Regions from separate parts of the Oceanobacillus aidingensis genome, predicted to be linked through region 4. Evidence: predicted binding sites of a transcription regulator. Region 4 holds the regulator's gene; each other region holds the start of a gene.

Region 1 (4,179 bases), on a different contig from region 4:
ATCTTTCCTAATTTTTTCGGGTCTCCCAGGCCTGCTGTTCCTAATACAATGGATACAAATACAAGCGGAACTACTAACATCATTATAAGATTAATAAATATTTGACCAATGGGGTCTAATACATATTTATCGAGAGGTTCAAAAAAACTTTCCGGGGCAAATGTCAGTGCTATACCAGCAGCTGCACCAGCAACCAGAGCAATTAATATTCTTCTCGTTAATTTTTTAGAATCCATATACCTTCTTCCTTTCACTATGTTTTCGGGTACAAAAATATCCAACTGAAACAAAGTTTTTTTATTTACTGCTAGTTACCTTCTCTTTAATCAGTCATTCTTCACTCTTGATAAACACTTTATTTTCATTGGATATAAAACATAGATTTATTGGATTTTTCATTGTAGTTGAGGCGACTACATTTTACAGGGTTTATTCTAATTGTAGAGTAAGATAAATTCTACCATAAATGTAAGGTACTTGAATAGTATGTTTTTAAATATTACATTATATTCCATATTACATAAATATGTTTAAAATCTTTACCCAGTTTTTTATTGAGTAAAACACAAGCTTCATTTATCCAATAAAAAACTACCTCCCTATGAACGAGGAGATAGAACCCGAATTACGTATTATAACAGGATAAAATATATTGTGGTTGAGAGATTTTTCTTTGAGGGGATAGCTATGTGGCGCTTAATGATAGTTATATCATTCCAGCTCTTCGAGGTATCGTTTTGATCTAGGGTGTATAAAATCTCTTCCTTTTTATTTTCGTTTATAAAAGCTCTTTGCATTTATTTAATGCATCATTCAACTCCTTATCAAATAACATTTTCACATCAATTTCTAATGCATCTGCTATTCTTTCCAGGGTATCTACATCTATCTTTGTTTTTCCCTTGGAAATATTGGTGTACCAGGCAGGAGTTTTAGAGCATTTTTTTGCAATTTGTGTCTTCGTTATCTGCTTTTGCTGTCTGATAAATTCGATTTTCTCATGTATTTCCACTAAATCACCCCATCCATCTTTTGGTTTTTATACTTTAAATTATAATTAAGCGCTTTGCGTAAGTCAATATACGAAAACAATAAAATTTGCATTTCGCTCAAAAATATTATTGTTTTTATTAAAAATGGTATTATCTCTATATTGAGGTGGATACTATGAAAATTCTTTCCCAAAGATTAAGAGAAGCACGAGAAAAAGCTGGATTAAAACAAATTGAAGCTTCGAAACTTTTAGGTATTTCAAATGGTACTTTATCTGGTTATGAAAGAGAATATCGTGATCCGGACACAGACACGTTACATAAAATGGCTAATTTATATGGTGTTTCCGTAGATTGGCTTTTAGGTAAATCTATGTCTCCCTCAACAAAGGATACTTCCCGGCCGGAGCCGATGTCGGAGCAAGATACATTGATGTTCCATAATTGGAAACGAATGACAGAAGATGAGAAAGAAGAAGCTTTAAATGTGATACAATATATTTTATACAGAAAGAAAACAAATAACGATAACGCCAATCAAAATGACTAATGCTAATTTATACTTCCATAAGCAATATAAAAACAGGTGTACTTGCTGCACCTTATTTTTAGCACTTCAAACCGAACATATATTCTTATTGAAGGTGGGAAATCAAATGTACTATTCAGATGTAGAAAAGTTTGTCGAAGCATTATACAAGCAGTTGAATATCCAGACTCCGGCAGAGCTCTCCATTTCTTCTATTGCACAAGCTTTAAATATTGAAATTATTTATGCAGCATCTGTCAGTATGCGGATAGATAACTATATCGTACTTCCAAATACTTCCCGGCAAAATATATGGCAATGCTTTGGGCATGAATTATGCCATTATTTTTTCCATGAAGGAGATCAGCGTTTTATGCATTCCCTTTTTGTCGACCTGCAAGAAAATCAAGCCAACCATTTTGCATATCATTTTTGTATCCCGACATTTATGCTGGACCAGATTCATATCGAAAATGTTTATGATATTCTGCAGCATTTTCCGGTGGAATTTTCCTTTGCGCTGCACAGGCTGGAGATGTACCATAATAACCATTTTTCTCTGTATGAAAAAACCGCTTCCTATCTCACAGGGTAAAAATTAGACCTTGTTTCCTTTCCAACAGGCAAGAAACAAGGTCTGCGAACTTAAAATACATGTACAAAAAGGACAGTGAAAAAGAATTTTTAAATATCCTCTTAAAAGATATTGAGTACGATTATCCCACTGATAATCATAATAACAGCGATAACCCTTCTTTGATCAATTAAATACTTCGGAAGGTTAAACAGCCCAAAATGATCAATTAACAGTCCCATGATAATCTGCCCTAAAATAGCAGCCATCATCGTTAATGTAACACCCAGATAAGGCATTAAACTGATATTTGATGCGATATATGCTGCGCCGAGTGCACCACCGGCAAAATGCCAGGGCTTTAATTTAAAATCTCCAGAAATACGTGTTAACTTTACTCCTTTATTCACTATCATCGACAGAATAAATAACACAGCGGTTCCTACAATAAATGAAATAAAAGCAGCATAAATAAAGGAGTCTACTTCATAACGCAAGGCACTATTGATTGCTGTCTGCAGCGGCGGCATCATTCCTGTACATATCCCGAACAATACCCACAGCCGGAAACGACTCTGCGAAACGCCGGGATTTTTTTTCGCATTCATATAGACAATTCCGGCAATTAAAAGAAGAACACCAACGATATGCATAAAATGCAACGGTTTTACCTCTGCACCAAACCAGCCAAAGGTATCAATCAAAATACCAATCACCATCTGTCCTGTTACGGTAACAATAACCGTTAATGCTGCACCAATTTTGGGCAGTAAAATAATATTCCCTGTAAGAAAAATTACTCCAAGCACACCACCAGTAAACCAGACATAGGAAAAGGATTGATCTGCAAAGAATGATACTGTAAATTTATCAGGATCTATCATAAGATTAATGAAAAATAAAATAATACTTCCAGATAAAAAGGAATAAAAGGATGTCGGCAACACCGCTTTCGTAAACACAGTTAGCCGATTATTTACTGCTGTCTGCAGCGGAATCATCATTCCTGCAATGATCCCCAGAACAATTATTACATACAATAAAGAAACCTTCCTTCTAAAAACCGTAATGTATTTATTTTAAGCAAATATATAGCAGAAAACAATACACTTGCTCCGTTCCCCTATCCAAAACCCGGTATTTATTAAGAGAAACCAAGAAAATCACTTGGTCTTTAAAATACTAATATTCTTGCCGAGCAGATGTCCGCTTCGGGAAGTCGCTTTCCGCGGGCAACGGTTTTGACGGGGCGAGTAACCGCAGCAGTCTTAGTGGGAAGACTCCGCAGGAAAAAAGTGTTCTTCTATTTTCTACCATAGGCATAAGCGCGACTATGCTTCTGTCTGCGCCTGTCGGCTTGCCAATCAGCAAGTCTTCTTTAAAGGAGATGAGCTCGGGGCCCATGGAAAGCGTAGTGTATTTCTGGGGCCTAAGATTACTCCCCCCCATGAAACCCGTTGGAGCGGCTATCCTCAACATTTTATACTTTCTTACTCTTTAAAAAAGGCTTGGAACGAATGTTACTATTTTATAAAATCCTCTTATTTCTCAAGCTTTAAATTTGAACATTTTAAGAACTTTCTTTATTTGTGAAGTATTTCACTTGTTTTATTTTCCGAAACCTTTATAATAAAAATAGAGGTTATTGTGAATTTATTCACAATTAATTAAGAGGAGGGTTTTTGTTATGAAAGTAACAGATGAAATGGTAAAAAGAGTCCCTTGGGATGGTTTCGTTGAAGGCAACTGGCAGCAAGAAATTGATGTTCGTGATTTTATTTTACAGAATTATCATTTATATGAAGGAAATGAATCCTTCTTAACTGATGCAACCCAAGCCACCAAAGACCTGTGGGAGCAAATCATGCAATTAACCAGAGAAGAACGGGAAAATGGCGGTGTATATGATTTAGATACAAAAATCGTATCTACTATTACCTCTCACGGTGCTGGTTATTTAAATAAGCCCTTGGAAAAAATCGTCGGCGTGCAAACAGATGCGCCTTTCAAACGTGCTCTAATGCCTTTTGGAGGTATCCGTATGGCTGTAGCTGCCGCAGAATCCTATGGCTACAAAGTTAATG
Region 2 (4,179 bases), 140 kb from region 4:
TAAAATGAATTTACCAAATAAGTTAACTTTTTCTCGTATTTTAATGATACCTCTTTTTATTATATTGATGAGTGTTCCGTTTCCATGGGGAAGCTGGGATATTGGAAATGCAGAATTGCCTGTTGCCCACTTTGCGGCGGCCTTGATTTTTATCATTGCAGCCTGCACAGATTGGGTGGATGGCTACTATGCAAGGAAGTATAACTTAGTTACTAATTTAGGGAAGTTTATGGATCCTTTAGCGGATAAACTTCTTGTTTCGGCGGCTCTCATTTTGTTAATAGAAATTGAACTGGCTCCGGCTTGGGTAGTTATTATTATTATCAGCAGAGAGTTTGCTGTTACGGGATTAAGACTCGTTGCAGCAGGCGAGGGAACCGTAATGGCTGCCGGCAGCATGGGCAAATTAAAAACAGCAACACAAATGATTGCAATTGCTGCTTTGTTATTGCATAACTTTCCATTTTCTTATATGAATTTTCCATTTGGTACAATTATGTTATATCTATCCTTAGTATTCACCATCATTTCAGGGGTGGACTACTTTGTTAAAAACTGGAGTATAATGAGGGATTCGAAATGACAAAAAATTATCAAGCAGAAATCGTTGCAGTAGGGACAGAGTTATTGCTTGGACAAATAGCGAATACAAATGCACAGTGGCTGTCGGAGCAGCTGGCTACGTATGGAATAAATGTTTATAACCATACTGTGGTGGGAGATAATTTAGATCGTGTTGAACAGGCATTTCGTCTGGCGCAGTCACGTTCAGATATTGTAATTGTTACTGGCGGGCTGGGACCGACGGAAGATGACCTGACACGGGAAGGCTTTGAACAATTAACAGGCCTTGAAATTATAGAAGATAAAACAACAATGGAAAAGATAGAAAGCTATTATAAAGAGCGAAACCGCACGATGACACCGAATAATCGGAAGCAGGCCCGTGTTTTCAAAGGTGCCACTGTATTAAAAAATAATGCAGGGATGGCTCCGGGAATGTATATCGACTATCAGGATACGCATTGGTTCTTTCTGCCGGGCGTTCCTCGGGAAATGAAGCAAATTTCTTCAGAAGAGCTATTTCCATTTCTGGAAAACTTAACGGGTAAACAGCAGGTTATTCAATCTACTGTGTTGAAATTTATCGGCATCGGCGAATCCAATCTGGAGCATGAATTAACAGATATGATTCATGAACAGACAAATCCGACGATTGCTCCGCTGGCACAAGACCAAGGAGTGGTTATCCGGGTTACTGCGAGTGCTGCATCGAAGGCTGAGGCACAAAAACTGGTTGCAGATAAAAAACAAGAAATTTTAGCGCGTATTGGAGCATACTGCTTTGGTGAGGATGAGCAGACGATTGAGAATAAAGTAATGGAGCTGTTGGCAGAAAAAGGAAAAACATTAGCTGCCGCAGAAAGTTTAACAGGCGGATTATTCTCTAGCAATCTTGTATCGGCGGCTGGAGCATCGAATGTCTTTGCCGGCAGTCTGGTAACGTATCAGACAGCAGCAAAAGAAGCTTTATTGGGCTTGACGCCGGAATGGATTTCGGAATATGGGGTCGTAAGCAAGGAATGTGCCGAAGCAATGGCAGAGCAGGCTGCCACGAAATTAAATACACCTACCGCTATTTCCTTCACCGGAGTCGCTGGTCCGGAAACGCAGGAAGAAAAGCCGGTCGGACAAGTTTATATTGCCATTTACGATGAGGGGAAAATAGTGGAATCAAGTTCTATTCTTTTATCAGGCAACCGTAATAATATTCGTGAAAGAGCTGCTTTAAAAGGGTTTGAATTATTATATCAATATTTGAAATAAAAGTTTAAAAAAGGAAGTTTTAATAATTAACCCTTACCTGACTTAGAGATTTCCTTTTTTAATACGTTTTTACAAGTGATTTTAAATTTTAAGGCAAATTCTGTCTTGAAAATATAAGAACATTTATTCGTCTTTTTGCTTGTTAAATTGATGAAATCATTGTATGATGGATACAGATAGATAAAGGAGGAATTTTCGGTGAGTGATAAACAACAAGCTTTAGATATGGCTTTAAGACAAATAGAGAAGCAATTTGGTAAAGGTTCCATTATGAAAATGGGAGAGAATGAAATACCGAAGATTGCTACGATTCCAAGCGGATCGCTGGCTTTGGATGTATCCCTTGGAATTGGTGGATATCCAAAAGGAAGAGTAGTAGAAATATATGGTCCGGAATCTTCCGGTAAAACAACAGTAGCGCTCCATGCTATTGCAGAGGCGCAAAAACAGGGCGGGCAGGCTGCTTTTATTGATGCAGAGCATGCACTTGATCCTGTTTATGCAAGAGCGCTTGGTGTGAATATTGATGAGCTTTTATTATCACAGCCAGATACAGGGGAACAGGCTTTAGAAATTGCTGAAGCACTTGTACGAAGCGGCGCAGTAGATATTGTTGTCGTCGATTCTGTAGCAGCACTTGTACCGAAGGCAGAGATTGAAGGGGAAATGGGAGATTCTCATGTCGGCTTGCAGGCCCGGTTAATGTCACAGGCACTCCGTAAGCTTTCAGGAGCAATCAATAAATCGAAAACAACAGCTATCTTCATCAATCAGATTCGTGAAAAAGTAGGCGTGATGTTCGGGAATCCGGAAACAACTCCCGGCGGCCGTGCGTTAAAATTCTATTCCTCTGTGAGACTGGAAGTGCGCCGTGCTGAAACCCTTAAAATCGGCAATGACGCTGTAGGGAATAAAGCCCGTATTAAGGTTGTAAAAAACAAAGTAGCGCCTCCATTTAAGCAGGCAGAAGTAGATATTATGTATGGCAAGGGCATTTCAAAAGAAGGGGAAGTTCTGGATATTGGTTCAGACCTTGATATCGTACAAAAAAGCGGTGCCTGGTATTCTTATAATGGAGAACGGTTAGGTCAGGGCAGAGAAAATGCAAAACAATACCTGAAAGAAAATGAAGAAGTATTTGAAGAAATCAGCAAGACCATCCGTGATCACTATGAACTGGACAAAGAGCCGGAACAAAGTGAAGAAAAATCAAAAGAAGAGCAAGAAAGTCTGGACCTTTAATATAAACTAAAAAACCATAGTCAGTGCTATGGTTTTTTAGTATCTTCTAAAATACATATTCAGTATGTACGCAGATGATTTATCAAGATTTCCAATATATTATAATTTATATCGGGAGTTCCTTGACATTCAAGCTTGTGAGAATTAATATTAATAGTGTATAATTTTATAATTTGTATTATGAAATTACCTTTATTTTATGCATTTGAAAATGTGATATGCCGACAAATACGCAATTTACAATTTTATAGGCAATAGGAGGTGAAGTTATGAACACTGTGATTATTATCATCTCCATTTTGCTTGCTCTAGTCGTCGTATTTGTTGTTGGTTATCTGGTACGTAAATCTATTGCAGAAGCTAAAATTTCTAGTGCGGAAACCTTAGCGAAACAAATTATGGAAGAAGCACGCAGAAATGCAGATACTGCTAAGAAAGAGGCGCTTCTAGAAGCAAAAGATGAGAATCATCAGCTTCGGAGCCAAGCCGAAGATGAGATTCGTGAGCGTCGTATGGAAGCTCAGAAGCAAGAAAATCGTCTGATGCAAAAAGAAGAAAATCTGGACAGAAAAGGTGAAACATTAGACAAACGTGAGGTTCTGCTCGAACAGAAAGAACAAACTCTTGTGGAACAACAACAACAAATGGAAGAAATGAAAAGCAAAGTGGAAGCTATGAAAGACGAGCAGCAAGCTGAGCTTGAGCGCATTTCAGGATATACAACCGAGCAGGCGAGACAAGTTATTTTAGAGCGCATCGAAAAAGAAGTACAGCATGAATCAGCAGTCATGATTAAAGAAGCTGAAAATCGTGCGAATGAGGAAGCTGATAAGAAAGCAAAAAATATCTTATCGCTTGCACTGCAAAGATGCGCAGCTGACCACGTTGCTGAAACTACGGTTTCTGTTGTGAATTTGCCGAATGATGAGATGAAAGGCCGTATTATTGGACGGGAAGGCCGAAATATCCGTACCTTAGAAACATTGACAGGAATTGATTTAATTATTGATGATACACCTGAAGCGGTTATTCTATCCGGTTTTGACCCAATACGGCGTGAAATCGCACGAATGGCGTTAGAAAGACTTGTACAAGATGGCAGAATCCACC
Region 3 (4,179 bases), on a different contig from region 4:
GATTTACATCCGAGTTTAATGACCGCTATGATGGCTATGTCGGGATGCAGGAAGTATATAACCTGGACTTCAACGAGGTAAACACAATGGATCCAGGCCTTCGTCAGGGAGCCATTTCGGGCGGTGAGGTAGATGTGATTGATGCCTATGGAACAGACAGCTATATGGTAGAATTAGGGCTGGTATCCTTGGGAGATTCTGAAAATCTATTTCCGCCGTATCAGGGTGCACCGTTAATGCGAGCAGATACGTTAGAGGAATATCCAGAGATTGAGGACATATTAAATCAGCTGAGCGGACAAATTACGGATGAAGAAATGCAGGAAATGAATTATCAAGTGGATTATGAGGATGCAGCTGCAGAAGATGTTGCCAGGGATTACCTGATGGAAAATGGTTTTATTGAATAAGTGGAAAAAGAGATTCTAAACACAAACTAAAGGAGGAATTACCATGTCCATTGAAAACCCAAGTAAAGAAAGAATAAAAGAAATCCTGGAGAATGCGAAGACGATTGCGGTTGTAGGCTTATCTGCTAATCCAGAGAGAACCTCGTATCAAATAGCTCATAGAATGCAGGAGGAAGGATATAAAATTATTCCTGTCAATCCAACCATTGATGAGGTTCTTGGAGAAAAAGCCTACAGCTCCCTGGCAGAGGTAGACGAACCAATCGATATTATCAATGTTTTCCGCCGTCCGGAGCATCTGCCTGATGTCGCGAAAGATGCTGTACAGACGAATTGTAAGATGTTCTGGGCGCAGCAGGGAATTGTGAACGAAGAAGCTTATAATTATTTAAAAGAGCATGATTTTGAAGTCGTTATGGACCTTTGCATTAAGGTGTTACACGCAGTTTTATTAAAATAGTGTATAAACAATTAAAGACTGAGCCAGGCATGATAAGCCTGGCTCGGTCTTTTTGTTTCAGCGGATGCAGCCGGCAGCTTGCCCGGGTGAAAAGCATCTTCTGCTGACTATGCGCTTATCACAGAGATCATGCAACGGTTATTGCAGCAAAAAACGGCATTAAATTGCCCCGCATTGGTGCAGTTACTTGTCCTGCCGGAGAACTTTTACGTATATTCTCATTGCTAAAAAACGGGTTCAACAATTGGCTGTGGTTCTATGCAAATAAATGATTATCTTGCTTTTCTGCGATTTTTCCCATAAGATATTAATGATGTAAATATGGATATAGTGCGTTTGCCCTTTATGTGGAATGAGCATGTTTAGACTAGACGGAGAAACAAATTTTGCTCTATAGTGTATAAACAAGGTTTTATTTATCACCGATAAGCGTTTATAAACTTTCCTCGAAAGGATGCTTCATGTTATATAGATAGAACAAGGGTTGAAAGAAGCGTAATATAAGTATAGCTGCCTCTAATTCTAACCTGCAGATTTTTATCAACAAAAATTGTTTTTCTGTTAGAAGATTGTAATGAAGTTTCACTTTATTAGAAAGCATGGCATTTTTTAAAAGGGCCTCTTGAAAGTGCAAGCTGCTTTTCCGAAGCTCCTTATACTTTTAATCATGTAAGTCCTGATTGAATCGCTGACTCGTATCGAGGATAAACATTTATGAGGAACGCTAATACAGGAACATCGTGTTCGTGTTACAAGCAGGATAATTTTCTGTTTGCTTAATAAGAACGAATGTTCTATGATGTATATAGAGGTAGTATTGAAAGGAGAAGATGATTCGTGGAGAAAGAATATCAATACTCTGATAGCTCCATTCAGGTGCTGGAAGGACTGGATGCTGTACGAAAACGCCCAGGGATGTATATTGGAAGTACAGACATTCGCGGGCTGCATCATCTTGTTTATGAAATTGTTGATAATGCTGTTGACGAAGCGCTGGCTGGTCATGGCAATCAAATTACGGTAACCATACATAAAGATGACAGTATTTCTGTGGAAGATAGCGGCCGCGGTATGCCGATCGGAATGCATGCAACCGGAAAACCAACTACTGAGGTTATATTTACGGTGCTACATGCAGGCGGAAAGTTTGGGCAAGGAAGCTATAAAACAAGCGGAGGATTGCACGGGGTAGGTGCTTCTGTTGTTAATGCCTTATCGGAATGGCTGACAGTAACCACTTACCGCGACGGTCATAAATATGAGCAGCGTTTTGAAAATGGAGGACATCCGGCAACGACCTTAGAGGATAAAGGACCTTCCAGAAAGAAAGGTTCCTGCATTCATTTTAAGCCGGATCCATCTATCTTCTCGACAACGGTATTTAATTTTGAAACAATTTCCGAGCGTTTACGGGAGTCTGCCTTCTTATTAAAAGGGCTAAAAATTGAACTGAAGGATGAACACAATGGAGAGCGGCAGGTTTATGAATATCCTGAAGGCCTAAAATCTTTCGTAGAGTGGCTTAATGAGGAGAAGGACGTGCTTCAGCCAGTTGTTTCATTTGAAGGGGAGCAATCGGAAATTGAAGTTGAATTTGCCTTTCAGTTCAATGACGGCTTTGCTGAAAATATGCTTTCCTTTGTAAACCATGTGCGGACCAGGGACGGCGGTACACATGAATTTGGAGCCAGAACAGCAATTACCCGTACCATAAATGATTATGCAAGAAGAGCAGGGTTATTAAAAGAAAAAGATAAGAACTTGGAAGGGACAGATATCCGGGAAGGATTAACTGCGATTGTGTCCGTCCGTGTTCCGGAGAATAAGCTGCAATTTGAAGGGCAGACAAAAGGCAAGCTGGGAACAACAGAAGCCCGTTCGGCCGTTGATGGCGTAGTATCTGAACATCTGACATACTTTTTAGAGGAAAATGCAGAGATTTCTTCTTTGCTGATTAAAAAATCTATCCGTGCAAAAGAAGCACGGGAAGCTGCCAGAAAAGCACGTGAGGAAGCACGTACCGGAAAGAAACGAAAACGAAAAGATACGTTGCTTAGCGGAAAGCTGACCCCGGCACAATCAAAGAACCCAAAAAAGAATGAACTTTATCTTGTAGAGGGAGACTCTGCCGGCGGTTCAGCAAAGCAAGGGCGCGACCGTAAATTCCAAGCTGTGCTTCCGCTCCGGGGAAAGGTTATCAATACGGAGAAAGCTAAGCTGGAGGATGTCTTTAAAAATGAAGAAATTTCAACGATTATCCATACGATAGGTGCCGGAGTCGGCGGAGATTTTAATTTGGAAGACGTCCAATATGATAAAATTATTATTATGACCGATGCAGATACCGATGGAGCGCACATTCAAGTGCTGTTGTTAACCTTTTTCTATCGATATATGCGTTCTTTAGTGGAGTCGGGAAAAGTGTTTATTGCTCTCCCGCCGCTGTTTAAAGTATCAAAAGGAAAGGGAAAACAAGAAAAAACACGTTATGCCTGGGATGAAAATGAACTCCAAAAAGCAGTGAAGGAATTAAAAAATGGCTATGATATTCAGCGTTATAAAGGTCTCGGGGAGATGAATGCGGATCAATTGTGGGAAACAACGATGAACCCGGAATCACGTACCCTTATTCGTGTATCCATTGATGATATAGCGCGTGCAGAACGGAGAGTAACAACGTTAATGGGGGATAAAGTAGAACCCCGCCGTAAATGGATTGAAGGTCATGTTAAATTTGGTTTGGAAGAAGATGCAACCATTTTAGAAAATGAAAATATTCATAAGGAAGATTAGTTCGGATTGTAAGGAGTGATTCCATTTGGATCAAACAGAGAAATATTTAGATCTCCCCTTAGAAGAAGTTATCGGAGATCGCTTCGGAAGATACAGTAAATATATCATTCAAGATCGTGCGCTGCCTGATGCCAGAGACGGCTTGAAGCCTGTACAGCGGCGTATTCTTTATGCCATGCATGTAGAGAGAAATACGCATGACAAGAATTTTAGAAAAGCTGCTAAAACGGTTGGAACCGTAATCGGTAATTACCATCCACATGGAGATTCTTCTGTATACGAAGCAATGGTCCGCTTAAGCCAAAACTGGAAGGTACGTAACAGACTGATAGAAATGCACGGGAATAACGGCAGTATTGATGGAGATCCCCCTGCAGCAATGCGTTATACAGAAGCAAGATTATCTCCGATTGCGTCAGAGCTTCTTCGGGATATTGACAAAGAGACAGTTGAATACATTCCTAACTTTGATGAAACAACCGATGAGCCGGTTGTTTTACCGGCGAAATTTCCGAA
Region 4 (4,179 bases):
GAACAATGACATTTTACGAGCCGGAAACAGGGAAATATGGCGCGTTAGGACATGTTATTTCGGATATGGATACGAAGAAACCGATTGACATCAAGCAGGGATCCATTATCCATTCTTCTGTAACTGCAATTGAAAAGGGTGATAATGGTTTACCGGGAGAAAAACAAGCTTCCTTTCAAACGCAAGAAAAAAGAATTGGTAATATCACGAAAAATACGGATTATGGAATATTTGGGGTATTAGAAAAGGAGGTAAATCATGAAAAATATGATGAAACCTTTCCTGTCGCACTATCCCATGAAGTCAAAGAAGGGCCTGCAAAAATTCTTACTGTAGTGGATGGAGAGAAGATTGAAGAATTTGACATTGAAATTATCAGCAGTGTTCCTCAAAAATCAGCATCTACAAAGGGAATGGTTATTCAAATTACCGATCCGCGATTATTAGAATTAACTGGCGGAATTGTTCAGGGAATGAGCGGAAGCCCTATTATTCAAAATGACAAGGTTATCGGTGCAGTAACACATGTGTTTGTAAATGATCCTACCTCGGGATACGGTGTTCATATCGAATGGATGCTTGAAGATGCAGATATTATTCAATCTGATTTGAATGAAGCTGCAGCGTAGCAGCTGCTGTCATTCCGGTTAAGCTTTCTTTTCCCTAACAGAATAAAATAATAAATCAATAATTAAAAATGTCTGTAGTAGCGTTTGCTATTATAGACATTTTTTAGTTTTTAAATAATCATTAAAATATAGTATGTTTATTGGAAATATGCATTTTATTTCCAACTACTATCTGATATAATGAAAACGGATACAATAATACGTTGAAAATTGTGTCGAAAGTTGGTGAAAAAAAGAGAAAAACGAAGAATACTTGAGAAAATCGAAATAAATCAAAAGTTTTTTGATTTTAAAGAGGATATTTATGTTTTTTGTAGAATATGATATAGGTGCATAAAAAGCAAAAGGAGGATTTTTTAGTGAGTAAAATATCTGTGTGTTTTGTTGATGATAATCGTGAGTTAATACAATTAATGGAGGACTTTTTTGGGGAACAGGAAGAAATTGAAATTGTCGGAACAGCATTAAACGGAAGGGACTGCCTCCCGTTGATTGAAGAGAAAACACCGGATGTGCTGGTATTAGATATTATTATGCCGCATATGGATGGAATAGCTGTTTTAAATGAAATTAAAAAAATGGAATTAACTAAAAAACCACATATTATTATGTTGACTGCATTTGGTCAGGAAGAAGTGATGAAGAAGGCAGTTGATTTAGGAGCTTCTTATTTTATCCTGAAGCCGTTTGACATACAGAATCTGGCTGATCAAATTCTGCAGGTTCAGGGAAGTGCGGTTTCCAGAGTATCAAATATGACGAAAACAAATATTGAAAGTAAGAAAAAGCAGGACCTGGAAGCGAATATAACCAATATTATTCATGAAATAGGCGTGCCTGCGCATATTAAAGGATATATGTACTTAAGAGAAGCAATTACTATGGTTTATAATGATATTGACCTTTTGGGGTCCATCACAAAAGTGCTTTATCCGGATATCGCCAAAAAATTCAATACAACTGCTTCCCGTGTAGAAAGAGCAATTCGCCATGCAATAGAGGTAGCTTGGAGCAGAGGGAATATTGATTCCATTTCAGCATTATTTGGTTACACCATCAATATTTCTAAAGCAAAACCGACGAATTCTGAATTTATTGCGATGGTAGCTGACCGATTACGATTGGAGCATAAGGTATCGTAATATGGCCTGCAAGTATTGACAAAAAGCTTTAAATAACTAGCAACCCGTATTGTCACAGAAGGAAATTATATAAAACCTGCCGATGCATCCAATAAACAGGAAGCAGTACAGCCATTTATGAAGAAAAGAGTTGTACAATTTTATTTGTTACAAGTAAATTGCAAAATTTGTGTTTTTAATAAATATTCTAAAAAGTTGGGACATTACTTATTTTTTGATTAGAACTGTTTTCTTTTTATAAAATGAAAGGCTGTGTATATGCTTTATTCACTTATCCAAGAATAAAAACAGCAACCTGGTACCAAAGTGCAAGAGCAATAATCACAAGAGCAGAAATGATTTTTATCAAATTCTTTTTGGAAAAATAGTTCTTGTCCGGGTAAACTTCTAAAAAAGTGACAATGATGAGAAGAGCTGATAAAAATGGCAGTGTTAAATAATCTGCAATCTTTGTTAAATAGATAATTCCCAGAATAAAGCTGATAATGGTGATTGGAAGATAAAGCCAGCGTTTCTTTTTTAACGTTTCAGTCAATTTTATACACTCCTTATACTTGTACTTTATATTAAGCATATTATGAATGGATTAATTTTATACTAGAAAAAAGGTTAACAGGCACATCTGACAAATGTGCCCGTTAACCTTTTTTGACTGGCCGATAAAATCACCTATAGAGGATGTTCTAACGTTTCTGCTATGTGCAGCTTATACTGCCCGCATGCTCCTGCTCTAAAGCACATTCCTTTTAGTGGATATGACGGTATAAGCCGATTACCTTGCCGAGAATAGATACGTTTTCGTAATAGAGAGGTTCCATCGTTGCATTTTCGGGCTGGAGGCGGAAACGGGTCTTTTCTTTAAAAAAACGTTTGACAGTCGCTTCATTTTCATCCGTCATTGCTACAACGATATCTCCATTATCCGCAGAGCTTTGCTGTTTTACGATAACCATATCTTTGTCGAGGATGCCTGCTTCAATCATACTGTCTCCATCAATGACAAGTACAAACAGATTATCCTCCGGTCCGGCAGAAGAGCTGGGAACGGGAATAAACTCTTCCACATTTTCAATCGCAGTAATCGGGATTCCGGCTGTTACCTTCCCTATTACAGGTACATAAATGGCCTTATCCTTAGGCGCATCATTCTCATTATTATATATGATCTCGATGGCACGAGGTTTGGTCGGGTCTCTCCGAATATATCCTTTGTTTTCTAATCTTTCTAAATGACCGTGAACAGTAGAGCTTGAAGCTAACCCGACAGCTACTGCAATTTCACGTACGGAAGGCGGATAGCCCTTCTGCTCTACTTGATCTTTAATAAAGTCAAAAATCATCTGCTGTCTTTTTGATAGTTTTGTCATGACTTACTCCCCTCTAGCATAGGTATTTGTTATTCATAGTATAGCATTGAATGAATCAATTTACAAACAAATGTTCTAAAAAGTATTGACAGGAACAGTTGTTCTAAATATACTATAGTAAGAACAACTGTTCCGGAACCAGATAAAATATCGAAGGGGAGTTTTAATATGTTTGAAAAACTGATGAAGTCTGATGCTTTTTATATTGTAGCTTTTATTATTGCGTTAATATTTTTATATACGATGATGGTTACAATTTAAGTGATTGACCAGACGACTGATTTCCTTGCTTATTTTGTAGAGAGCAAATATGCTGGTAAGACAGATTCTGTAAAGAATTGTCACCGAAAAGTTGAAAAAGAGCGGTTTATTATTGGAGGATAAAACATTGAGAACGATTATTTATTGTCGGGTAAGTACAGAAAAAGAAACACAAGAAACATCACTTCAAAGACAATATGAAGAGTTATCTGCGCTGGCCGATAAATTAAATTTTACGGTTGTGGATTGTATTCAGGAGAAGGCCAGCGGCTATGACATTGATAGAGATGGCATATTTAAGCTTCTTGATTATTTTTCTCATCAAGAAGCTGATTGTCTTTGTATTCAAGATGAAACAAGGCTTGGAAGAGGAAATACAAAAATTGCTTTATTTCATCAGCTCCGGAAAATTAATATCCCCATTTACACGGTTACCCATGAAGGAGAACTTGAGCTGAATGAAGCGGATTCGATGGTGTTGAACATCGTCGGTATAGTGGAAGAATATCAGCGTAAACTACATAATATGAAAATAAAAAGGGGAATGCGACGTGCTGTATCAAATGGGTATAACCCTCAAGAAAATTTACATCATATCAATCAATCCCCGGGAAGAGAACGCGCTGAAATTCCGATGGAAGAGATTGTGCGGCTGCGGCAGAATAAATTAACGTTTCAAGAAATCACAACAGTTTTAAAAGGACTTGGATTTCATGCATCAAAGGCAACCATCCATCGCCGCTACCAGGAATATATCAATTCCTTGAATGAAAGTGAATC

Evidence for each region. Region 4 encodes LexA, which represses DNA repair genes until DNA is damaged. Its sites were predicted from a motif close to CGAACATATGTTCG; they were not measured.
Region 1: the regulator LexA is predicted to act here: its motif matches at 1,615-1,628, upstream of ACFO3P_RS01290 (ImmA/IrrE family metallo-endopeptidase).
Region 2: the regulator LexA is predicted to act here: its motif matches at 1,944-1,957, upstream of recA (recombinase RecA).
Region 3: the regulator LexA is predicted to act here: its motif matches at 1,653-1,666, upstream of parE (DNA topoisomerase IV subunit B).

Annotation. Positions count from the first base shown of each region.
Region 1 covers NZ_JBHSFT010000001.1:295,079-299,257, reverse strand. Annotated here, with positions in the region: gene ACFO3P_RS01305 (dicarboxylate/amino acid:cation symporter) at 1-236, opposite strand, end outside; gene ACFO3P_RS01300 (helix-turn-helix domain-containing protein) at 779-1,012, opposite strand; gene ACFO3P_RS01295 (helix-turn-helix domain-containing protein) at 1,168-1,542, shown strand; gene ACFO3P_RS01290 (ImmA/IrrE family metallo-endopeptidase) at 1,649-2,116, shown strand; gene ACFO3P_RS01285 (DMT family transporter) at 2,218-3,135, opposite strand; gene pflB (formate C-acetyltransferase) at 3,783-4,179, shown strand, end outside.
Region 2 covers NZ_JBHSFT010000050.1:126,333-130,511, forward strand. Annotated here, with positions in the region: gene pgsA (CDP-diacylglycerol--glycerol-3-phosphate 3-phosphatidyltransferase) at 5-583, shown strand; gene ACFO3P_RS21575 (competence/damage-inducible protein A) at 580-1,827, shown strand; gene recA (recombinase RecA) at 2,026-3,069, shown strand; gene rny (ribonuclease Y) at 3,339-4,179, shown strand, end outside.
Region 3 covers NZ_JBHSFT010000049.1:294,163-298,341, forward strand. Annotated here, with positions in the region: gene ACFO3P_RS20850 (ABC transporter permease/substrate-binding protein) at 1-410, shown strand, start outside; gene ACFO3P_RS20855 (CoA-binding protein) at 454-870, shown strand; gene parE (DNA topoisomerase IV subunit B) at 1,708-3,663, shown strand; gene parC (DNA topoisomerase IV subunit A) at 3,689-4,179, shown strand, end outside.
Region 4 covers NZ_JBHSFT010000050.1:269,028-273,206, forward strand. Annotated here, with positions in the region: gene spoIVB (SpoIVB peptidase) at 1-629, shown strand, start outside; gene spo0A (sporulation transcription factor Spo0A) at 989-1,771, shown strand; gene ACFO3P_RS22335 (hypothetical protein) at 2,043-2,306, opposite strand; gene lexA (transcriptional repressor LexA) at 2,518-3,138, opposite strand; gene ACFO3P_RS22345 (YneB family resolvase-like protein) at 3,527-4,179, shown strand, end outside.